Regions from separate parts of the Streptomyces sp. NPDC099050 genome, predicted to be linked through region 2. Evidence: riboswitches for the same ligand, from Rfam matches in the RefSeq annotation. Region 2 holds a riboswitch; the other holds the start of a gene.
What was found. Region 2 has a riboswitch for S-adenosylmethionine ahead of thrC (threonine synthase). Riboswitches for the same ligand answer to the same signal wherever they lie in the genome.
Positions count from the first base shown of each region.

Region 1: it holds a riboswitch for S-adenosylmethionine, as region 2 does, so the genes downstream of both, ACIQV3_RS03885 (aminotransferase class V-fold PLP-dependent enzyme) here and thrC (threonine synthase) in region 2, are expected to answer to the same signal.

Region 1 covers NZ_JBIWAE010000002.1:191,834-198,907, reverse strand. Annotated here, with positions in the region: gene ACIQV3_RS03905 (NYN domain-containing protein) at 1-1,211, opposite strand, end outside; gene ACIQV3_RS03900 (hypothetical protein) at 1,252-1,491, opposite strand; gene ACIQV3_RS03895 (rhomboid family intramembrane serine protease) at 1,645-2,367, shown strand; gene ACIQV3_RS03890 (Lrp/AsnC family transcriptional regulator) at 2,364-2,645, shown strand; gene ACIQV3_RS03885 (aminotransferase class V-fold PLP-dependent enzyme) at 2,797-4,182, opposite strand; SAM riboswitch class IV at 4,441-4,557, opposite strand; gene trpD (anthranilate phosphoribosyltransferase) at 4,646-5,710, opposite strand; gene ACIQV3_RS03875 (cytochrome bc complex cytochrome b subunit) at 5,909-7,074, opposite strand, start outside.
Region 2 covers NZ_JBIWAE010000020.1:108,135-115,208, forward strand. Annotated here, with positions in the region: gene ACIQV3_RS29480 (trehalose-6-phosphate synthase) at 1-1,189, opposite strand, end outside; gene ACIQV3_RS29485 (glucosyl-3-phosphoglycerate synthase) at 1,322-2,359, opposite strand; SAM riboswitch class I at 2,604-2,762, shown strand; gene thrC (threonine synthase) at 2,780-4,108, shown strand; gene ACIQV3_RS29495 (ubiquitin-like small modifier protein 1) at 4,145-4,423, shown strand; gene ACIQV3_RS29500 (cold-shock protein) at 4,859-5,065, shown strand; gene groL (chaperonin GroEL) at 5,434-7,056, shown strand.

The DNA of each region.
Region 1 (7,074 bases), on a different contig from region 2:
TCCGCCGTCACCCCCGCCTTCGAGAACAGCACCCGCACCCCGCGCGGCGGCGCCAGCAGCACGGGGGCCGCCAGCTCCGCCCCGTCGAAGACACAGGTCATCTCGGCGCCCGTCTGCGCCGCGAGCATGGACAGCCCGCCCAGCAGCCGCAGCCGCTGCTTCTCCAGCGGCATCGTCGGGTAGCCGGTCTTGGTGACGTTGTAGCCGTCGACCACCAGATGGGCCTGCGGGAGCGCCAGCAGCTGGTCCAGCAGTGCCGGGTCGGTCTCCGACAGGGCCCGCGCCGCGATGTCCTTGGGGGTCATCCGGCCCGGCTCCACGGCCTCCACCGTGTCGGCGGGCCGCGTGGAGACCGGCGGCAGCGCGAGCTCCCGGCGCAGCCCCGCGGCGGCGTCCAGCACGGTGTCCAGCAGCAGCCGCAGCCTCATGTCCTCGATGCTGCGCCCCTCGCGGGTGGCCCGGCGGGAGGTCTCCAGCGCCGATTCCACCTCCGCGAGGCGGGACTTGAGCCGCCGGGTCTCGCTCTCGGCGGTGGTCACCTGGGCGGCCGCCTCGGCGCGGATGCCGTCGACCTCCGCGTTGATCTTGCGCAGGGCGGCGTCGCCCCGCTTGACGTCGCTCAGCGCGCTGCGCAGCTTGCGCTGAAGCGATTCCGCTTCCTTGCGCGCCGCGTCCAGCTCGACCCGTACCTGGTCGACACCGGTGCGCTGCAGTTCCCGTACGTGGGCCAGCTCTTCGCGGAGCCGCCCCATCTCACGGCGGGCCTCCTCGTCGACCCGCTCGGCGTCGGCGCGCTGCGCCTCCTCGCCCGCGGCGGCGACCAGCTTGACCCAGCCGGCCGGCCGCAGCACGTACGCGGCGGCCGCCACGTCCAGCGGATCGGCAGCGGCGGGCGGGGCGCCCGACTCCAGCGCGGAGGCCAGGTCGGCCTGCGCCTCGCGGAACTTCTCGGCGACCCGGCCCCGGAAGACGGGGTCGCTCTCCACGGCCGTGGCCATGGCGTTGCCCGCGAACTTGGCGCGCCGGGACGGGGTGAAACGGGCGTACTGGCGCAGCTGCGCCGGGAGGTCCGCGACCGTCAGACCGCCGAAGGCGTCTGAGACGAGCGCGACGACCCGGCGCCGCACGCCTTCCGGCAGCGGGCGGTCGAGGACCTCGGCGGCGTCACCGGCCGCGTCGGCCGGCTCAGCGCCGCTTGCTGGCTCCACAATCCGTCACCCCTACCGTCATTCACCTGCGGGCGGGGCTCCTTCAGGAGTCCGCGCCCGGCCTGTCCACGAGCTCGATCTGGTCCACCGCGTTGCACCAGCGGCAGCGCACCGACTCGATGGTCTCATTGACCACCTCGCGCTCCTCGACCTTGGGCTCCCCGGCGAGGTCCAGGTGGACGTACTCCACGACCTTCGACGAACGGGTGACGTCGAAACGCGTGAGGTTGCCGCACAGGGTGCAGCGCCACCGGGTGGTGTCGGTCGGCAGGGGAACCGTCATCAGGCCGCTCTCTCCTTCTATCCTTCTATCGCTTACACGAACGCGCGCGATACACCCGCCCGTGTCGGCACGGGTACGTGCGTGCGTGCGTAGCTCGTAACCCTACGGCCTGCCGCACCCGCCGGTGGGCCCGGCTGGGTCATGCTCGGTCGCATGATCGTAAGGTGGCAGGCCGTACGCGAGGCCGCCCGGGGCCCGGTGATCACCCATGCGCTGATCGCCGGCTGCTGCGTGGTGTTCGTCCTGAGCCCGGCGTCGGGGCTGAATCCGGTCTACGGGACGGGCGACCAGCTGCTGGCCAACGGGACGGCGTACTTCCGGCGCTGGGGCGTGGTCCCCGACGAGCTGTTCACCGGCTCGGGCCGGGCGGCGCTCACCCCCCTCACGGCCCTGTTCGTGCACGGAAGCTGGTTGCACCTGCTGGGCAACATGCTCTTCCTCTACGTCTTCGGGGCGATGACGGAGCGGCGCATGGGCCGGGCGGTGTTCCTCTGCTTCTACGTCTGTACGGGATACCTGGCCCTGGCGGCGTACGCGGCGGCCTACGCCTCCTCCGACCAGACCCTGGTCGGGGCCTCCGGGTCGATCTCCGCGGTCCTGGGGGCCTTCCTGTACCTCTTCCCCAAGGCGCGGGTGACGAGCCTGTTCCCGTTCCTGTTCTTCCTGCCGCTGCGCTTCCCCGCGTGGATCGTGCTGATGTTCTGGTTCGGCCTGCAGTGGCTGGCGGCGCACCGGGCGGCGAGCGGGCCCGGAGTCGCCTATCTGGCCCACGTGGTGGGCTTCTCGGTGGGCTTCCTCTACGCGTGGGCCCGCTACCGGGGTGGGACTAGAGTGGGCCGACCAGTGACTGCCGTCGAGGGAGACAGCCAACCGTGATCACCGCACTCGTGCTCATCAAGACCAGCGTGGACCGGATCCCCGAGATCGCCGAGGCCATCGCCGCACTGGACAGCGTCAGCGAGGTCTACTCCGTCACCGGCACCTACGACCTCATCGCGCTGGTCCGGGTGTCCCGGCACGAGGACCTGGCCGACATCATCCCCGGCCGCATCAGCAAGATCCCGGGCGTCGAGGCGACCGACACCCACGTGGCGTTCCGCACCTACTCCCAGCACGACCTGGAAGCGGCCTTCGCGATCGGCCTGGACGCGTAGCCCTTCGGAGCTCGGGCAGCGGATCGCCCGGCCGGGCGGGGCGGCCGTTTCCCAGCCGGAAGAGACAGCCGCGCAGGTGGTCCGCGAGGCACCCGGCACGCAGGACCGCACGGTCGGTACCGGGTCCCGGTAGGTCATGCCCCGCAGCCTCTCAGACGGCCGGGACGCAGCGGCCCTCTTCGGTGCGGTACTGCCACTTGGCGCCGTCCGCGACGAGCTCCTTCACCGCGTGGACGAAGCGCTCGACGTGCTCGTCGGGGGTTCCGGCGCCGAAGCTGACGCGGATCGCGTTGAGCGAGCGCTCCCCCGGGGCCGCCTCCGGGGCTCCACACTCGCCCTGGGACTGCGGCTCGCTGCCGAGCAGGGTGCGGACCAGCGGGTGGGCGCAGAACAGGCCGTCGCGGACGCCGATGCCGTACTCGGCGGAGAGCGCGGCCGCGAAGTGCGAGCTGTTCCAGCCGTCGACGACGAAGGAGATGACGCCGACGCGGGGGGCGTCGTCGCCGAAGAGGGACAGCACGCGGACCGCCGGGACCTCGGCGAGGCCTTCGCGGACCTTGGCGATGAGCCGCTGCTCGCGGGCGACGAGGTTCTCGAAGCCGGCCTCGTTGAGGGCCTTGCAGGCGGAGGCGATGGAGTAGACGCCGATCACGTTCGGGGAGCCGGCCTCGTGGCGGGCGGCGGTGGTGTGCCACTCGACGTCCACGCCGCCGTCCTCGCGGCGGGCGACCTTGCGGGAGGCGCCGCCGCCCGCGAGGTACGGGTCGGCCTCCTGCAGCCAGTCCGCGCGGCCGGCGAGCACGCCCGAGCCGAAGGGCGCGTAGAGCTTGTGGCCGGAGAAGGCGACCCAGTCCACGTCGAGGTCCTGGACCGAGACGGGGTGGTGCGGGGCCAGCTGGGCGGCGTCCAGGACGATCCGGGCGCCGTGGGCGTGCGCGGCGGCGGCGAGTTCCTTGACGGGCCACAGCTCGCCGGTGACGTTGGAGGCTCCGGTGACGCAGACCAGCGCCGGGCCGTAAGGGTCGCGGTCGGCCAGGGCGCGCTCCAGGGTGGCGACGGCCTCGTCCGGGGTGCGGGGGGCGTCGAGGTAGGTGACCTGCGCGTTCGTCCAGGGGAGCAGCGAGGCGTGGTGCTCGGTCTCGAAGACGAAGACCTGGCAGCCGGCCGGGAGCACGGCGGCGAGCAGGTTGAGGGAGTCGGTGGTGGACCGGGTGAAGATCACCTGGTCGGAGGGCCGGCAGTCGAGGAACTCGGCGACGGTGACGCGGCTCTGCTCGAACAGGTCGGTGGAGAGCTGCGAGAGGTATCCGGCGCCGCGGTGGACGCTGCCGTAGTACGGGGCGTACGCGGCCACGTCGTCCCAGACCCGCTGCAGCGCGGGGGCGCTGGCCGCGTAGTCGAGAGCGGCGTAGGTGACCTCGCCACCGGTGACGAGCGGCACGGTGACCTCGCGGCCGAGGACCGCCAGCGGCTCGGCGCAGGCGGGGTCGACGGTGGTGGCAGCGGTGACGGTGGCGGCGTTCAGGGTTGCGGACATGGCGGTATCTCCCGGCAGGCAGGTGTGAATGGCTTCGGTGTGCCCGTACGCGGATACGGCTCTGCGGCCGTTCGGGGTACGGGAGTGCCCCGGGGTGTGGATCGGCCGGCGTAGGCAGACGTGCTGCGGGTACGCGGAAGTGACCCTGTTCCGGGGGTGAAGAGGGGGCGGAGTCGCCCTATCGCATTCGCTTGCTCACGGAAAACGCTCCTCGAGGACCAGGACCCCTGGCCAAGCACCCCGATAAGAGGTGTGAGGGATCCGCGCTTGCCGTAGACCTCACTGCCTACGACCTGGTCATCACCCGGGGCACCCCGCCACGGAAGGAGGGTTGCCGGACAGCAAGCCGGGGCCTAAACGCTGTCACTCGTGACCTGTGGAGCATCCTGCCACACGATCTTCCGAACGCAAGGCCCCGGTCCACATGGCGGACCGGGGCCAGTACTGGATCTTGGCCGGATCCCTACGCGTTGCTCGCCGCCACCCAGCGGGCCAGCGCTTCGCGGGCCGCGCCCGAGTCCACCGACTCCGCCGCCCGTACGACACCGGCGGCGAGCTGCTCCTCCAGGGTCCCCGCACCCGGGTCCAGCGCGACCAGTGCCGCCGCCGAATTCAGGAGCACCGCGTCGCGTACCGGGCCGGTCTCGCCGGCCAGCAGGCGCCGGGCCACGTCCGCGTTGTACGAGGCGTCCGCGCCTCCCAGCGCGGAGACGTCCACCAGCGGGATGCCGATGTCGCGCGGGTCGAAGCCCTGCTCCCGGACCTCGCCGTCGCGGACCCACCAGACCCGGGAGGTCGCCGTGGTGGTGAGCTCGTCGAGCCCGTCGTCACCGCGGAAGACCAGCGCCGAGGAGCCCCGCTCCGCCAGGACGCCCGCGACGATCGGGGCCACCCGCGCGTCGGCCACACCGGTGGCCTGCGCGCGGACCCGGGCCGGGTTGGTCAGCGGGCCGAGGAAGTTGAAGGTGGTGCGGATGCCGAGCTCGCGGCGGGCCGCCGCCACGTGCCGTAGCGCGGGGTGGAACTTGACCGCGAAGCAGAAGGTGATCCCGGCCTCCTCGGCGACCTCCGCGACCCGCGCGGGGGTGAGGTCGAGGTTGACGCCCAGCTTCTCCAGGACGTCCGAGGAGCCGCTCGCGGAGGACGCGGCCCGGTTGCCGTGCTTGACCACCTTGGCGCCCGTACCGGCCACCACGACGGCCGACATCGTGGAGATGTTGACCGTCTTGGCCCCGTCGCCGCCGGTGCCGACGATGTCCACCGTCCGGCCCGGCACCTCGATCAGGTTGGCGTGTTCGTACATGGCGCGGACCAGGCCGTTGATCTCGGCCACGGTCTCCCCCTTGGCCCGCAGGGCGACGGCGAAGCCTGCGATCTGGGCATCGGTGGCCTCCCCGCGCATGATCCGGTCCATGGCCCAGGCCGTGTCGTCGGCGCCGAGGTCCCGGCCGCTCAGCAGGGCGTCCAGAAGGCCCGGCCAGCCGCGGGCCGCCACGCTGTCGCCGCCTGCCGGGGTCACCAGGTTCATGGTCCGCTCCTGCTGCTCGTGAAGGATTCCACGTGGAATGGGAAGGGCTTCAGCCTATCCAGCCCCGGGGACGGCAAAGAGCCCCGTCCAGACGCTGGACGGGGCTCTCGCCGTGGCGACACCAGGACTGACCGAAACCAGTCCCTCTAGCAGTCATGCGTGAAGCATACGAAGCGTGTGAAGCCGTGTTGCGGGAGATCAGTGGTGGCCGTGGCCGCTCTGGATCTCCTTGTACTCCTCGACGGTGGGCTTCGGGATCTGGTTGTTCTCCCCGTAGTAGCCCTTGCTGAGCTTGGCGCGGAGCTTCTCCAGCGGCTTCACCTTGCGCTCGACACCGTTCTCGTCGACCGTGGGGCCGATCTCGGCGGGCTCGTACTGCTCGTACGAGGTGAGCGTGTGCAGTTGGCCCTGCGAGAGCGGCTCGTGGACCTCGACGAACTCACCGTGCGGCAGGCGCTTGATGATGCCGGTCTCGCGACCGTGCAGCACCTTGTCCCGGTCCCGGCGCTGGAGGCCGAGGCAGATCCGCTTGGTGATGATGAACGCGATGACCGGACCGACGAAGAACCCGATGCGGGCGAACCAGGTGATCGAGTTGATCGACAGGTGGAAGTACTGCGCGAACATGTCGTTTCCACCGGCGATCAGCAGGATGACGTACCACGTCAGCCATGCCACACCGAAGCCCGTGCGCGTCGGGGCGTTGCGCGGGCGGTCCAGGATGTGGTGCTCGCGCTTGTCCCCGGTGACCCAGGACTCGATGAACGGGTAGACCGCGATGGTGGCCAGGACCAGCGGGAAGATCGTGAACGGAATGAACACGCCCAGGGCCAGGGTGTGGCCCCAGATGTTGATCTCCCAGCCGGGCATGGCACGGATCAGGCCCTCGGAGAAGCCCATGTACCAGTCGGGCTGCGCACCGGTGGACACGTGGTCCGGGCGGTACGGGCCGAGCGCCCAGATCGGGTTGATCGAGGCGATGCCCGCGATCAGCGCGATGACACCGAAGACCAGGAAGAAGAAGCCTCCGGCCTTGGCCATGTAGACCGGGAGCAGCGGCATGCCGACGACGTTTTTCTCCGTCTTGCCGGGGCCCGCGAACTGGGTGTGCTTGTGGTAGAAGACCAGGATCAGGTGGGCCACCAGCAGGCCCATCATGATGCCGGGCAGCAGCAGGATGTGCACCGAGTAGAGCCGGCCCACGAAGTCGCCGCCGGGGAACTCCCCGCCGAAGAAGAAGAACGACAGGTACGTGCCCACGATCGGCACGGACAGCATCGCGCCTTCCATGAAGCGGACACCGGTGCCCGAGAGCAGGTCGTCCGGCAGGGAGTAACCGGTGAAACCGGTGAACATGCCGAGGA
Region 2 (7,074 bases):
CGTCCCGTACGGGATTGACCAGCGCCACGTCCGCCAGCCGGTACGCCGCCAGGGACCGCGCGAAGTCGTCCTCGACGGAGACCAGCACCGGCCGCCAGTCGGCCGTGCCGAACTCCGCGTTGATCTCCGCCGCCAGCTCCCGCACCGACTCCGTGTACTCCCGGTAGACGGTCAGGTCCTGCCGGGACGGATAGGCGGAGGCCAGGTGTACCACCCGTTCCCGCCACTCGGGGTGCGTGACCAGCAGTTCCCGGTACGCCAGCAGTCCCCGCAGGATGTTCTTCGACAGCTCGGTCCGGTCCACCCGGACGATCGTCCTCAGCCCGCCGACCTCCGCCCGCAGCGCCGCCAGCTTGTCGTCCACCTCCGGCCGGTGCGCGAGCGCGCGCAGCTCGTCCCCGTCCACGCCGAGGGGGTACGGGGTGACGTGCGTGAACCGGGCTTCCCCGTGCCAGTTCCCGTCCGTTGTCCTCCTGCGGTGCCGCACGCCACGCTCGGGACCGGTCGGAATCGATCCCTGCGCGAGCCCGCGCACGTCGTCCGCCATCGCGCCGCTGATGAAGTTGTCCGCCCACTCCCGGGTGTGGAACCCCAGCCGGTCGGCCCCGAGCATCCCCCACAGCAACTGGCTCCGGATGTCCTCCGGGAGCATCCCCAGGAACTCCGGCGAGGCCCACGGCGTGTGCGTGAAGTGCCCGATCCGCAGGTCCGGGCGGAGCTCCCGGAGCATTCCGGGGGCCAGGGCCAGGTGGTAGTCCTGGATCAGGACGGTCGCGCCCTCGGCGGCCTCCTCCGCGAGGGCCGCCGCGAAGGCCTCGTTGTACGTGACGTACGAGGCCCAGCGCCGCCGGAACTCCGCGTCGAAGACCGGCTCGCGCGGGATCTCGTACAGGTGGTGGTGGAGGAACCACAGCACCGAGTTCGCGATGCCGTTGTACGCGCCGTCGTAGACGGCCGGGTCGACCGGCAGCATCCGTACGCCCGGCTCGGAGACCCCCCGCCGCACCGCCTCCCGGTCCGCGTCCGACAGCGCCGCGCAGATCCACAGCGCGTCCGGCTGCTCCGCGAGGGCGGCGGAGAGCCCGGAGACGAGGCCGCCCCCGCCGCGGCGGGCACTGAGCGTGCGGTCCGGGGCGAGGGCGTAGGAGAGGGGGCCGCGATTCGCGGCGACGAGCACCTGGGAAGCCATGCGGCGAACCTAGCCCGCCTCGCCTCCGGTCAAACGTCAGTGCCTGCGTGTGCGCCCGACCGAGAGGAAGACCACACCGCCGAGTGCCGTGAGCGTGGCGGCCGTGCTCATCAGCCAGGGCTGAATCGGGCGTTACGCCACGCGACGGTGCGCGTACTCCTCGATGTCCCGCATCGGCGGCCGCTCCTCGGTGTCCACGGCGTAGGTGTGCGGTACGAACCCCTGCGGGCCCCGCTCGAACTGCGTCAGCTCGGGGCGTACGAGATGGCCGCGCGAAAGCCGGACCTGCGCCGTGCGGTAGATCGCCGCGGCCATCCGGCCCAGGGCCTGGCCGTCCTGGTGCCTGTGCAGCCGTACGCCCACGTCCACCTGGGCCAGCGCGTCCAGCCCGGCCGTGTGCAGCGCGTCCACCAGCAGGCCCAGCTCGACCCCGTAGCCCACCGGGAACGGCAGCCGTTCGAGGAGCTCGCGGCGTACGGCGTACTCGCCGCCGAGCGGCTGGACGAAACCGGCCAGCTGCGGCCAGTGCAGGTTGAGCAGGGGCCGGGCCACCAGCTCCGTGACCCGGCCGCCCTGGCCGTGGGCCTTGGCGGAGGCCGGGTCGCCGAAGTCCGCGGCGCCGAAGTCCGCGGCGCGGAAGTCCGAGGCGCCGAGCTCCGGGCCGCCGAGCTCCGGGCCCAGGGGGCGGTCGTACATCGCCTTGACGAACCGCACGTCCGGCTCGGTCAGCAGCGGGCCGACGATCCCCGAGACGAAGGCGGACGAGAAATCGCGCAGGTCTGCGTCCACGAAGCAGACGATGTCCCCGGTGGTGGCCAGCAGCGAGCGCCACAGCACCTCGCCCTTGCCGGGCAGCGCCGGGATCCGCGGCAGGACCTCGTCGCGGTGCACCACCCGGGCCCCGGCCTTGGCCGCGACCTCCCCGGTGCGGTCGGTGGAGCCCGAGTCGATCACGACGAGTTCGTCCACCAGGGGCACCGGCAGCCCCTCGATCAGATCGCGCCGGATCACCTCGACGATCGCGCCGACCGTCGCCTCCTCGTTCAGCGCCGGCAACACCACGCTCACCGTGGTCCCCGCTGCCCGCTTGGCGGAAAGCAGCTGGCCGAGCGGTCGGTCGGCGGCGGACCAGGAGCGGTCTGCCAACCAGCGCTCCACCTCTTCCAGCACCTTCAGCACTCCCTGTTCATCACTGGGTTCATCACTGGGTCCGTCACTGGGTTCGTCACGGCGTTCATCATGGGGTCCATCGCGGGTTTGGACCGAAATGTGATCCATCTCGCGGTTCGGACGGCTGTCTCAACCCCCCGGGCCTTCGGTTACAGTCTTGAACAACGCGATGGCCCACCGCATGCCGGGGGCCCCGCGCACAAACGCACCGGCGCGCCACAGAGCGCGTCTGCCGGTGCCATACCGCTCATCCAGAGGGGCAGAGGGACACGGCCCGTTGAAGCCCCGGCAACCCTCCAGTCGGTTCTCGCGATCGCGCATTCCAGCGCCGCCAGCGAGGTCCCCGGCTAGGGAAGGTGCCAATTCCGTCTCATGGCGAAGTGCGCCATGGGGAAGATGAGGAGAAAGGGCCTCGCCATCATGGCTGCACAGTCTGTCGCAACCTCTGCCGAAACCGTTGAAAGCAATACTGTCGTCGAAGCCGGCACCGTCGGTGCCTCCGTCGACCTCGGTCCCGCCACCGGCCTTTCCTGTCGTGAGTGCGGTACCCGCTTCGAGCTCGGCCCGATCTTCGCCTGCGCCGAGTGCTTCGGACCGCTCGAAGTCGCCTACGAGCTGCCCCTGGGCGACCCGGAAGCCCTGCGCGCCGCCATCGAGGCCGGCCCGAACAACATCTGGCGCTACGCGCCGCTGCTGCCCGTCCCGGCGGACGTGGCCTCCAAGCCGAGCCTGAACCCCGGCTTCACCAAGCTCGTGGACGCGGCCAACCTGGCCAAGGAGCTCGGCTTCACCGGCAAGCTGTACGTCAAGGACGACTCCGGCAACCCGACGCACTCCTTCAAGGACCGCGTCGTGGCCATCGCCGTCGAGGCCGCCCGCGCCTTCGGCTTCACCACCCTCTCCTGCTCCTCCACCGGCAACCTGGCCGGCGCCGTCGGCGCCGCGGCCGCCCGCGCCGGCTTCCGCTCCTGTGTGTTCATCCCGCACGACCTGGAGCAGGGCAAGGTCGTCATGGCCGGTGTCTACGGTGGCGACCTGGTCGGCATCGAGGGCAACTATGACGACGTCAACCGCTTCTGCTCCGAGCTCATCGGCGACCCGCTGGGCGAGGGCTGGGGCTTCGTCAACGTCAACCTGCGCCCGTACTACGGCGAGGGTTCCAAGACCCTGGCGTACGAGATCTGCGAGCAGCTCGGCTGGCAGCTGCCCGACCAGATCGTCATCCCGATCGCGTCCGGCTCGCAGCTCACGAAGATCGACAAGGGTCTCCAGGAGCTGATCAAGCTCGGCCTCGTCGAGGACAAGCCGTACAAGATCTTCGGCGCCCAGGCCGAGGGCTGCTCCCCCGTCTCGACCGCCTTCAAGGCCGGTCACGAGGTGGTCCGCCCGCAGAAGCCGAACACCATCGCCAAGTCGCTGGCCATCGGCAACCCGGCGGACGGCCCGTACGTCCTGGACATCGCGCGCCGCACCGGCGGGTTCGTCGAGGACGTCAACGACGAGCAGGTCGTCGAGGCCATCAAGATCCTCGCGCAGACCGAGGGCATCTTCGCCGAGACCGCGGGCGGCGTGACCGTCGGCGTGACGAAGAAGCTCGTCGAGAACGGGCAGCTCGACCCCACGCTGACCACCGTGATCCTGAACACCGGTGACGGCCTCAAGACCCTGGAGGCGGTGGCCGCCGACAGTGGCCAGACCGCCACGATCCGCCCGAGCCTGGACGCGTTCCGCGCCGCCAACCTCGCCTGATTCCTCCTCCCTGCACACCGGAAAGGCAGTAGCGCCATGAGCGTCAACGTCCGCATCCCCACCATCCTGCGCACCTACACCGGCGGCCAGGCCGAGGTCTCCGCCGAGGGCGCGACCCTCGAAGAGGTCATCCAGTCCCTGGAGGCGAGCCACCCCGGCATCGCCGCGCGCGTCCTGGACGACCAGGGCAAGCTGCGCCGCTTCGTCAACGTCTACGTCAACGACGACGACGTGCGCTTCGAGGGCGGGCTGCAGACGTCCACGCCGGACGGCGCCGGCATCTCGATCATCCCCGCCGTCGCGGGCGGCTGCTGAGCCTTCGCGGCACCTCGCGGCACTTCGCGGCACCTCGTAGGGCCTGGCAGGACCTCGTAGAAACTGAATTGCCCCCTCCGTTAAGAAACGGAGGGGGCAATTCTGCTGGATTGGGCGCGGTAGAGTTGGGGAAGTCCCCTCCGCTGTTCTTGCCCGCCGCATATGAACGGGTCGCGTGAGGGTTGACATTGAGTCAACATGCAAGTGCGCTATGGGTCCTTGGCGTGGTTTGTCCGGCCCGAGTTGCCCTGGAATATTCCGGGTTTTCACCCTATTTCAATCTTTTGCCGTGTCCAGATTTCTCGTCGGAATGACCTGTTGCAGACAGCAGCGGTGCGGATACATTCAGCCCCGGTCGAGGCGTTCCGGCGCAAGTTCTGACCCGGGACCGCGAAGTGCGGTCCTGCGCAAGGGCCAGTAATAGGGGAGTTAGGCATGGCTCAGGGCACCGTCAAGTGGTTCAACGCGGAGAAGGGCTACGGCTTCATCGCGGTCGACGGTGGTGCGGATGTGTTCGTCCACTACAGCGCCATCCAGATGGACGGGTACCGCACCCTTGAAGAGGGTCAGCGGGTCGAGTTCGAGATCTCGCAGGGCCAGAAGGGTCCGCAGGCGGACATGGTCAAGCTCGCCGCCGGCTAGTCCGACCGCGATCGGCCACCTACACGTCCGCGGTCACGCACAGCGGCCGCGCACGACGGCACAACGGCATATGTACGAGGGGCCCACATCCTGGACACGGGATGCGGGCCCCTCGTGCGTGGCGGTCCCGGAGCCCTTGCGGCGTCCGGGTGTTCATCCCGGGTTGCGCGAAGCCGCTTGCACTCGGGGTGGTCGAGTGCTAATCATTGGCGTTAGCACTCTCCGGGTGAGAGTGCTACTAAACGAGGACCGGGTCAGTGAGGCCCGCAGGGTCCGGCGGGAAGAAACCGCCGGGCACGCAGGCCGTCCGTCGCGGGCGCGGGCGCGGTCCGGGAGCAATCCACCGCTGTCCGGGAGGACCACTTCAGATGGCCAAGATCATTGCGTTCAACGAGGAGGCCCGGCGCGGTCTCGAGCGAGGCATGAACCAGCTCGCCGACGCCGTCAAGGTCACCCTTGGCCCCAAGGGTCGCAACGTCGTCCTTGAGAAGAAGTGGGGCGCCCCCACGATCACCAACGATGGTGTCTCCATCGCCAAGGAGATCGAGCTCGAGGACCCGTACGAGAAGATCGGCGCAGAGCTGGTCAAGGAAGTCGCCAAGAAGACGGACGACGTCGCCGGCGACGGTACGACCACCGCCACCGTTCTCGCCCAGGCGCTCGTCCGCGAGGGCCTGCGCAACGTGGCCGCCGGTGCGAACCCGATGGCCCTCAAGCGCGGTATCGAGAAGGCCGTCGAGGCCGTCTCCGCCGCCCTGCTGGCGCAGGCCAAGGACGTCGAGACCAAGGAGCAGATCGCTTCTACGGCCTCCATCTCCGCCGCCGACACCCAGATCGGCGAGCTCATCGCCGAGGCCATGGACAAGGTCGGCAAGGAAGGCGTCATCACGGTCGAGGAGTCGCAGACCTTCGGCCTGGAGCTCGAGCTCACCGAGGGCATGCGCTTCGACAAGGGCTACATCTCGGCGTACTTCGCCACCGACATGGAGCGCATGGAGTCGTCCCTCGACGACCCGTACATCCTGATCGTCAACTCCAAGATCGGCTCGGTCAAGGACCTGCTGCCGCTCCTGGAGAAGGTCATGCAGTCCGGCAAGCCGCTGCTGATCATCGCCGAGGACGTCGAGGGCGAGGCGCTCTCCACCCTCGTCGTCAACAAGATCCGCGGCACCTTCAAGTCCGTCGCCGTCAAGGCTCCGGGCTTCGGTGACCGTCGCAAGGCCATGCTCGGCGACATCGCCATCCTCACGGGCGGCACGGTCATCTCCGAGGAGGTCGGCCTCAAGCTCGAGAACGCCGGTCTCGACCTGCTCGGCCGCGCCCGCAAGGTCGTCATCACCAAGGACGAGACCACCATCGTCGACGGCTCCGGTGACAGCGACCAGGTCCAGGGTCGCGTCAACCAGATCCGCGCCGAGATCGAGAACTCCGACTCGGACTACGACCGCGAGAAGCTGCAGGAGCGCCTGGCGAAGCTCGCCGGCGGTGTCGCGGTCATCAAGGCCGGCGCCGCGACCGAGGTGGAGCTCAAGGAGCGCAAGCACCGCATCGAGGACGCCGTTCGCAACGCGAAGGCGGCCGTCGAAGAGGGCATCGTCGCCGGTGGCGGCGTGGCCCTGCTGCAGGCCTCCTCGGTCTTCGACAAGCTGGAGCTCACCGGCGACGAGGCGACCGGCGCCAACGCCGTCAAGCTCGCGCTGGAGGCCCCGCTCAAGCAGATCGCCGTCAACGGTGGTCTCGAGGGTGGCGTCGTCGTGGAGAAGGTCCGCAACCTGCAGATCGGTTGGGGCCTGAACGCCGCGACCGGCGAGTACGTGGACATGATCGCCGAGGGCATCATCGACCCGGCGAAGGTCACCCGCTCCGCGCTGCAGAACGCGGCGTCGATCGCGGCCCTCTTCCTCACCACCGAGGCCGTCATCGCCGACAAGCCCGAGAAGGCCGGCGCGGCTGCCGGCGGCGGCATGCCGGGCGGCGACATGGACTTCTGATCCACCCCCGGGCTCCGG